Regions from separate parts of the Novipirellula sp. genome, predicted to be linked through region 2. Evidence: riboswitches for the same ligand, from Rfam matches in the RefSeq annotation. Region 2 holds a riboswitch; the other holds the start of a gene.
What was found. Region 2 has a riboswitch for cyclic di-GMP ahead of ABX962_RS04855 (Flp family type IVb pilin). Riboswitches for the same ligand answer to the same signal wherever they lie in the genome.
Positions count from the first base shown of each region.

Region 1: another riboswitch for cyclic di-GMP. It lies ahead of ABX962_RS26080 (pilus assembly protein TadG-related protein); the one in region 2 lies ahead of ABX962_RS04855 (Flp family type IVb pilin).

Region 1 covers NZ_JBFHFD010000473.1:2,130-6,143, forward strand. Annotated here, with positions in the region: gene ABX962_RS26070 (cytidine deaminase) at 1-377, opposite strand, end outside; gene ABX962_RS26075 (hypothetical protein) at 844-1,212, shown strand; cyclic di-GMP riboswitch class I at 1,444-1,519, shown strand; gene ABX962_RS26080 (pilus assembly protein TadG-related protein) at 1,546-2,706, shown strand; gene ABX962_RS26085 (TadE/TadG family type IV pilus assembly protein) at 2,740-3,156, shown strand; gene ABX962_RS26090 (hypothetical protein) at 3,320-3,751, opposite strand.
Region 2 covers NZ_JBFHFD010000034.1:20,615-24,628, reverse strand. Annotated here, with positions in the region: gene cpaB (Flp pilus assembly protein CpaB) at 1-893, opposite strand, end outside; gene ABX962_RS04860 (prepilin peptidase) at 1,221-1,778, opposite strand; gene ABX962_RS04855 (Flp family type IVb pilin) at 2,222-2,410, opposite strand; cyclic di-GMP riboswitch class I at 2,592-2,706, opposite strand; gene ABX962_RS04850 (Hpt domain-containing protein) at 3,078-3,446, shown strand; gene ABX962_RS04845 (hypothetical protein) at 3,523-4,014, opposite strand, start outside.

The DNA.
Region 1 (4,014 bases), on a different contig from region 2:
GGGAACAGATGTTTGAGGTTTCGGACCTTATAACTTCCGTCGATCACATCGGTCGTGATGACGGGCAGATTTAATCCGAACTCGGCCAAAAATTGGCGACAAGCACCACACGGAGCCACGCCGCCGACGCTGGCGATCGCAATCGCGCGCCACTCGCGATATCCCGCTGCGATTGCCGCAGATGCGGCGACGCGTTCGGCACACAAACACATCGAATAGCTCGCGTTCTCGACATTGCATCCGATCACAACGGTGCCATCGTTCATTAACAATGCCGCGCCCACGTAAAAGTGACTGTGGGGAGCATACGCCTGATCACGCGCGGTGGTGGCGGACAAAATCAGTCGGTCAATCTCTTTGGTTTTTAGATCCACCATCGTTGTGCTCGGTTTAATCGTGAAGAGTGTCTAATCGTGAAAAGCAGCAATGTCGGTCGAGTGACCAAGGAGAAGATGAGAATCGTGTCGCTTTTTGCTTGACTTCGAGGTCAAGTTGGAACCCTTGGACTCTGCTACTGTTTTAGACGGTTGTAGGGTGTAAAGCAAGCAAAGCACCCCATTCGTATCGCAACTTGGGCAACCGGCCTAGGAACAGGTTCGCTGCCCTTCCCAGCATGCCGGCTGACCGCCTCGCCCAAAAACGCGTACGTCGTAGGGGAACGCTTTCGGTCGGCGGTGAACACGATGTCGATCCAGCCAGTGGCTATTGCCAATTCGAATCCCCATCGCGTTGCGATTTCACGTCACTTTAAAGGGTTTTGCCTAAGAAAACGCTCCTTCGTTCGTAGTCGAAGCAACCGGTAAATCAAACTCGCGGCATTTCGCAAGCCGAAGGAGACCCGTGATGAAATCGATCATTCTGCCTGTGGTCGTTCTGCTGGGGGGATTATTCGCGGCGATGATTCTTGTCGCCCAAGATCCCCCGGTGCGCGGTTCTCGTGTGAGTGACGTGGTGGCGAAGCGGCAAACGCCAACCGAAAGCATGCGAACGCAGTGGCAGACGGCGAAGCAGATCGAGTCGATGCGGCGGGGAGAATACCGACGGCTTCTCGGACTGCAGGCCGACGGAATCGTCAGCGCTGAAGAATCCCAAACCGTCCACGATCGGCGCGTGCAAGTCCAAGCGGAAGTCGAGTCGCTGCGAAAGAAGCTGGTGGTATTGGAAGCACGATTGGCCACGGTCCAAATTTGTGATGAAGTGGACCACCCTTAAAGCCGATCAATGCGTCGCGGGTCATGGCGGTTGTGCAAGTCGCCAGTTTAGCGAAGCTGGTCCTACTTTCTACGCTTGTCTATCGGCAAGTGCGTGTTCTGATTTTGCTGAGTCTGCTGATTTTGCACGCAGCTTCATCTGAATCACGCTGTTTCAACGCAGGATAACTCAACCACCGGGGGGATTGTAAAGCTATCTCTTTAATAGCGAAACTATCCTAACACGTCATTGCATCGACAAAGGCAACCCAGTCGTGAGATTGGTACGCAAAGCTATGGGCCTCATGTGAGGTCGCCAGGCCGCCAACAGTGAAGACGAGCATTCCACGGTAATATGATGTCTGCATCAATGATTGACTCGCCAACGGAATTACGAGAACCACCTCAAAGAATAAGCAACCGCCAACACCGCAAAGGAGCCATTGCGGTCTTGGCGGCCGTCTTAATTGTGATCTTGTTTGGAATGGTGGCATTCGCCATCGACATTGGTTATTTAGCTCTCGCAAGAACGGAAACACAGCGGACGGCGGATGCCACCGCTCACGCTGCCGTCGTCGAGTTTGCCAGCTCACAAGACATCAATGAAATAACGACACGTGCTCGTAGCGTTGCTTCGGAATTTACCTCGGCAAATCCCGTGCTTGGACAAGTCGCGTCGGTGGCGCCGAGCGTCGACGTGAGTATTGGTCATTACGAATTTGGTTCGGGGCAAACAGACTTAAGATTCGACGATCCTACAAAATACAATGCCGTCAAAGTAAGGATTCGTCGAACCAACTCACAAAATGGGGCCGTTCCTCTATTCTTTGGTCGGATTCTAAATCGCAGCGAGCAAGAGGTGGATGCCGAAGCTACGGCTGCCCTCGTTCGCGATGTCAGGGGATTCAAAATACCTTCCTCTGGTAAAAATGCTCCTGTGCTTCCCATCACGATCGAAGAAGACTATTGGAATCAATCGCACGAAGCGGAGGACGACGTCTGGGGTTACGATCCCAAGACCGGGCAGGTCACCGCCGAGGCGGATGGAATTCCCGAGTTGAGACTATTCCCTAATGACACCGGAAGCTCAGGGAATTTGGGGACGATAAACATCGGTGTCACCAACAATTCGACTTCCTATATCTCAAAACAGATTCGTAACGGGCTTAGTCGTGCAGACCTTCAGTTTCATGGAGGCTCACTTGAATTAAATCAATTGGGGACCCTGTATCTTTCGGGAAACCCAGGCTTAAGCGCAGCAATGAAAGATGATCTCGAATCCATCATTGGCGAAGTGCGAGTGATCCCGGTCTATCGTAGTGTTTGGGGCAACGGCAATAACGCCATGTTCGAGATCGTAAAGTTCGTTGCGGTACGAATCATGGCGGTAAAACTGACCGGAGGTGAAAAAGTGATTAACGTTCAGCCGGCGTCGCTGACGCTCGAAGGGGTGATCCAGGGGAACGGCTTGCAGTCGAGCGCGGGCGTTTTTTCATCGCCGCGAATCGTCAACTAATACTGAATGCCCAAACTAAGTCAGGAATTGATCGTGAATCCAATCCCCCAACCAACGCGGCGCCGCCGGACAGGAGTTGCTGCTGTCGAGTTTGCGCTTGTTGTTCCGGTATTCTTGCTGTTGGTTTTTGGCATTATCGAATTCGGACGTGCCATCATGGTCCAACAGATTTTGGTCAACGCAAGCCGTGAAGGCGCTCGCGCCGCCGCGGTCGATGGTGCAACGCAATCAAACGTCGAGAAGGTTGTCAAAGACTATCTAAAGGGATGCTCCGTGAAGAGCGGAGCGGATGATGTTGTCGTCTCTCCTGATCCTTCGAAGGCGAGAAGTCGCGAGGAAATCACGGTCAGCATCGCGGTGAAGTTTTCTGATGTCAGCTGGATGCCTCCGTTTATTTACAATGACTATCTGCGAGCAGCCACGACCATGAAATCGGAAAAACTCGAATAGCGTCGGCTGCGCTCGGTCCGAAAATCGGCAAGACGCAACGGCGATCGGAGCTGGGTGACGTCGAGCGGCACGACGAAGACAGATGAACGGACATTGAGCCCGTTTGGGGTCACTTTCCCAGCTCTCGGACGGCACCACCAGAGCTAGCTTCTCTCGAGTGCCGCTAGCTCATTAACACTCGTTCAATTGCTAGAACGAACGACGTAAATCCCGCAATTTCTTGCCCGTCGTTTCCGCGGTGACTGCCTACCAGAGAGGAAAAGTCGGTGCCATCGAGGGTGTTTCCGGTTAGTTCGATTTCAAGCTGCTGAACGCTGTTTTCTTGATCTGCCCGTAAAGCCTCGGTGTATTGCGTCGGTAAATCAGTGTCTTGTAACCGAAATTTCAACACGAGATCGAGTCTTCCGTCGCCATCGACGTCAACCAGTTTGCTGCGATGCACGCTGGCGCCAGCCCAGGCGATTGATTCGACTTCAATTTGCGACGTATCCGAAGTGGCCGTCGAGTACAGATCGATGCCAAGCGACTTTCCACCCAAAGTCGTTGCGGTCCCATCAATGTCGCTCACCGCCAAATCCTGCGGTGGATCGTTCACGGTTGCTTTCTGGTTTCACGCGATAACGGTATTGGTCTCGCAGTGTCGCGAGATCCGTTAATCTCCGTCCTGAAAACGTCTTTGTTCACTGAAGTGATGGTCGCGGCGTGATGGTAACCCCCTCCTAGTCAAGTGACCCATTGGATGCGGCCTAAGCTTAGGGATGATTCGGGAACGCGAACTCACAGTGTCGCAATTCGGTAGTTGGAATGCCGCGAACGAGCACCCGATTCGGGCAGTGGGGCCGCAGTCGACGACTCACC
Region 2 (4,014 bases):
ACTTCAGTCGGTGCGATCCAGTACTCAATCATGCGGCCTTCGACCATTTTGAGCATCTTGAATCCCTCTTTTCGTTTTTTCGGTGCTGCCGCCGCTGCAGTGGCGGCTGCGGCTGCGGGGGCCACCACGGGCGTCGCCACAGGTTGACGCATCTCTTCGCGGCGACGGTCCTGCGCGGTTTGGTAGTCGGCAAGCCATTTCAAGAATGAACTGGCAGCGGGACTTGGCCCCTCATCGGTTGCGGGCTCCTCGTAATCGCCTGGGTTGCCAAGACTTAAACGAATCTTTCCTAATTCGTTGGCATAGGTCCATGCATCGACGTCGTCGCTGCGAATGGACAACTGAATCGTGCGTGCCGTGGTCGGCTTTGCGTCCCCTTCGAGACGATCGGTATTACCATCAATCGCAAACACACGAACACCGGTCAAAACCGTCTTGGTCATGGTGCGAGGAATCAATTCGCTTTTGGTAAAGAACGCCATCACGTTCACGCGGTCACCGGGTTGAACCAAATTCGAGATGCTGTTCTCGGCGTCCGCTCGCATTGCCACCACGCTGTACCCCTTAGGTGCAGTCGCCGTGTTGGTGTCCATCAACTTGACCGGCATGACAGGTTCGCCCGCATAAAATTTCTGGCGTGCGAATTTGCCATCGAGCATGCCGAGGTCGCCCACGGATCCTTCGGGGATACGATCGGCGGGCCATGGCTCGAGCCGAATTTTGTCGCCCGTGATCTGCTCGCCAATATCGATCGCTTTGGCTGCGACGAAAATGTCGACGGTCGGTGCGGCTTCACTCGTCGTGCCGCGAGCCTGCATCCATTGGCTAATGCCAACCGCTGCAATGGTACCGCAAACGCAAGCTAGAAGCAGAATGAGTGATTTGTTTCGCATGGCTAATCAGACGTGCCTGAATAGGAGCTGCTGTTTGGCAGAACGGTTATACAAGGGTCGAATCCGGCTTAGTCCGTATGTTCCGACTCACATGGGTTTTCGGTTTTGCAAGAGCGATCGCTGCAACCGATACCAGGGGGCTATTACGACCACTAGATTTAGAAAAGTCAACGCAAACTACCTGAGTTCACACTTGGCAGTTTGTAACGTCGGTTTGGGAATTTTTTGAAAGAGGATGAGGGGACGAATCGGGGGAAAAACGGGTTTGGACACAAAAAAAGAAGGGAGCGCAATTTGCGCTCCCTCCCCATTGGCTAGCATTTTTTCTTAAACCAACAAACCGGCGATTGCAAAGTACGCGATCGAACCGATGGCCATTGGAATGCCGTAGGGCAACAGTTTCATGGTCGGTTTTCGCTCGCGAGCGATCTCGGCAAGTTTCGAAGGGTTACGCACCGTCTTCCATTCTTCGAGAATCTGACGAGCCATCGCATAATGTTTGAACCAGTTGCCACTTGCCATGATCATGAAGGCAGCCATCACGCCCCCCACAATCGCGGTGTAGGCGAAAGCCCACAGCGTGATCACGGTCCCGAGCCACGCGCCGACTCCGGCGAGCAGTTTAACGTCACCGGCGCCCATACCGCCAACATTGCGGAGCACGAGCAGCAACATCATGCCGACGAAGGTTCCTAGCAAGCTGTAGCCCAGCCCCGCGAAGCCGGCCGTGATCGTCCAGTAGCCCCAGCCGCTAATGATGAAGGGAAAGGTCAACCAGTTAGGCACCTTCAAAATGGCGCCGTCGATAACCGCAGCAACGACGAGCACGATCGTGACAAACCAGACGATCCAGTGGTCAACGACTGAGTGAAACAAAGTATCCATGAGTCTATCCCCGTAAAGTGTTTTATGAGTAAGCTTTTTCGGCCGCATGGAACGCGGGGTGATGGCCTGCTTCTGGCCTCACCCTCGGTTCGATTGCAAAGCAGTTGTTTCGTTAGCGAGGGCCAATCAACCAACTAAACATCGCGAACAGAAGCGTGACCAGACAACAAGAAAGCTGCCAGGCATACGCAGCCGCATCGGCGGGAATCAGTGGGTAGTTCATCGGTTATTAAGCCTCCCGAATGGGTCGGGGTAGCGAACGAAAAAAGTTGGATTGGGCGTAGACTTTAGGAGACGTGGCCCTTTGAAACGGTTACGAACGTGTTTCGCAACTCGCTGAGTTTCCACAAGCAGGAATCGACGCAGCCAGCACAGACCGCAAACATGCGATCTGTGCCGGACAATGCGACGAATAGATTTAGCCGAACGAGTTCGGCGATCGACTAGGATCCACCGCCACCGGAGATGGCCTTGCCGACGGCGTCGAACTTGGTGTTCGCAGCGGTTCCGATCGAACCGACCGAAACCAAACAAACGACGATGATCAAAGCCAACATAACGGCGTACTCAACCGCAGTTGGTCCGTCTTCTTCTTTCAGGAAGTTTACGATGCTGGTAGCGAAATTCTTCATGTCTCTCTCCTCGCGAGTGAGATGTGAATCATCGTTAACAGATGACTCACGACGATGCTTAAATACGAACACATTCGACGTGAATGCGTTCAACGTAAGGGCAGCCTCGTCTCCGACTTTCGTCTGACGTGCCTTGGTGCACCGAATGTCGAGAGAGCAAGCTCTCGAGCAATCGATTTTCCGTGGCAACCTGGCAATCCTGAAGCAGTACATTGGCTCGATAATCGATCCGCCGCACGACTCACGGACCCGTGGTTTTGCGCCCCGCCCTCTCGAACGGTTTGCCTTTGTCACGGAGCAAGGCCGACCAGATCTGATGACTTGCACACACATGCAAACCTTCATCCTGGCAGCGAACCAACTTTGATTCGCTCACTCTTTACACTTTGAAAGTACGATACGATTCGACCGAGTCAAAAAAGTCCGATCACCGAAGCCCTAACGATTGCATAAAACTGCCAAACAAACCGATCGTAACGAATATGCAGCCAACCACCCCCCGATTTGCGTTCTCGCGGGAAGCCCCCCAACCGCCTCCGCTGCAACCGACACGGTGCGGTGCGGCGGCGGCATCAATGGTAAGATGTACCGTGGCAATCGTTGGCGAGCGTCGTCGCGGCCGAGCCAAAGCGAACATCGAATCCACTCTTTGCGGAGATTCCCACCTATGGACGAATCACAATCACCGTCACACGATTGGCGGGCCCAACTAAGCGGACACGCCGGCGATCACAAAGAAACATTGATTGCGATCAGCGATGCGTTTCTTGAAGAGGTGCCGATGCTGATCGGCCGAATTCGCACGGCGACACAATCAGCCGACTCGCGAACCTTGCGAACCGCAGCCCATACGCTGAAGTCCTGTTTTCGCTACGTCGCCAGCGATGATGACGTCGCCGCCGCCGCCGAGGTCGAGCGAAACGCCGATTCTCCCGACCAGATCACGCCGCAACAGATCGATCATCTTGATCAATTGGCCAAAAAATGGTGCCAATGCGTGGCACAGCTGAAAGCGGAAACCGCCGACTCAATGTAGCCGACTCGATGTTGCAGCGGCCCCCCGCAACAAACCGTGACGGCTCGGCGAACGTGACTCAGCGAACGTGACTCGCCTAACGCGACTGAACCGCGTGGGCCGTGGCTAAGGTATTGGATTGAATATCCAAAAACAACTTAATCACCTCCGAAGCCGCCAGCAAGGTTGCCGACCAGACCGCCGAGGCAATCAAAATCGGGACGGCGGTAAGCAGCCCGGTCACCAATCCCATCATCCCCTCTTGGGTCATTCCGATCACGGGAACCACCAGCGTGTAAAGGATCGCCAAACCAAGAATCAGACAGGCTAATCCGAAATACAGCTTCCGGATCAGCTCTAACATCGGATACTTGCGTTCCTGAGGCAAATTCGATGGCGTCCCCCCGCTGCGGATCATCGGTTGCGATGCCGTGTACGGATTCACTGGCGGTGTCGCTGATCCGGATCCTGCAGCAGCGTCCTCGTCGGGTTCTGCGGACAATTCGTCGGCGGCAAACTCCGGTACTGCAGTCGTCCCGCTCGTCTGGGCTGCCTCTTTGCGTGTTTCGAATTTCGGAAGCGAACTGGC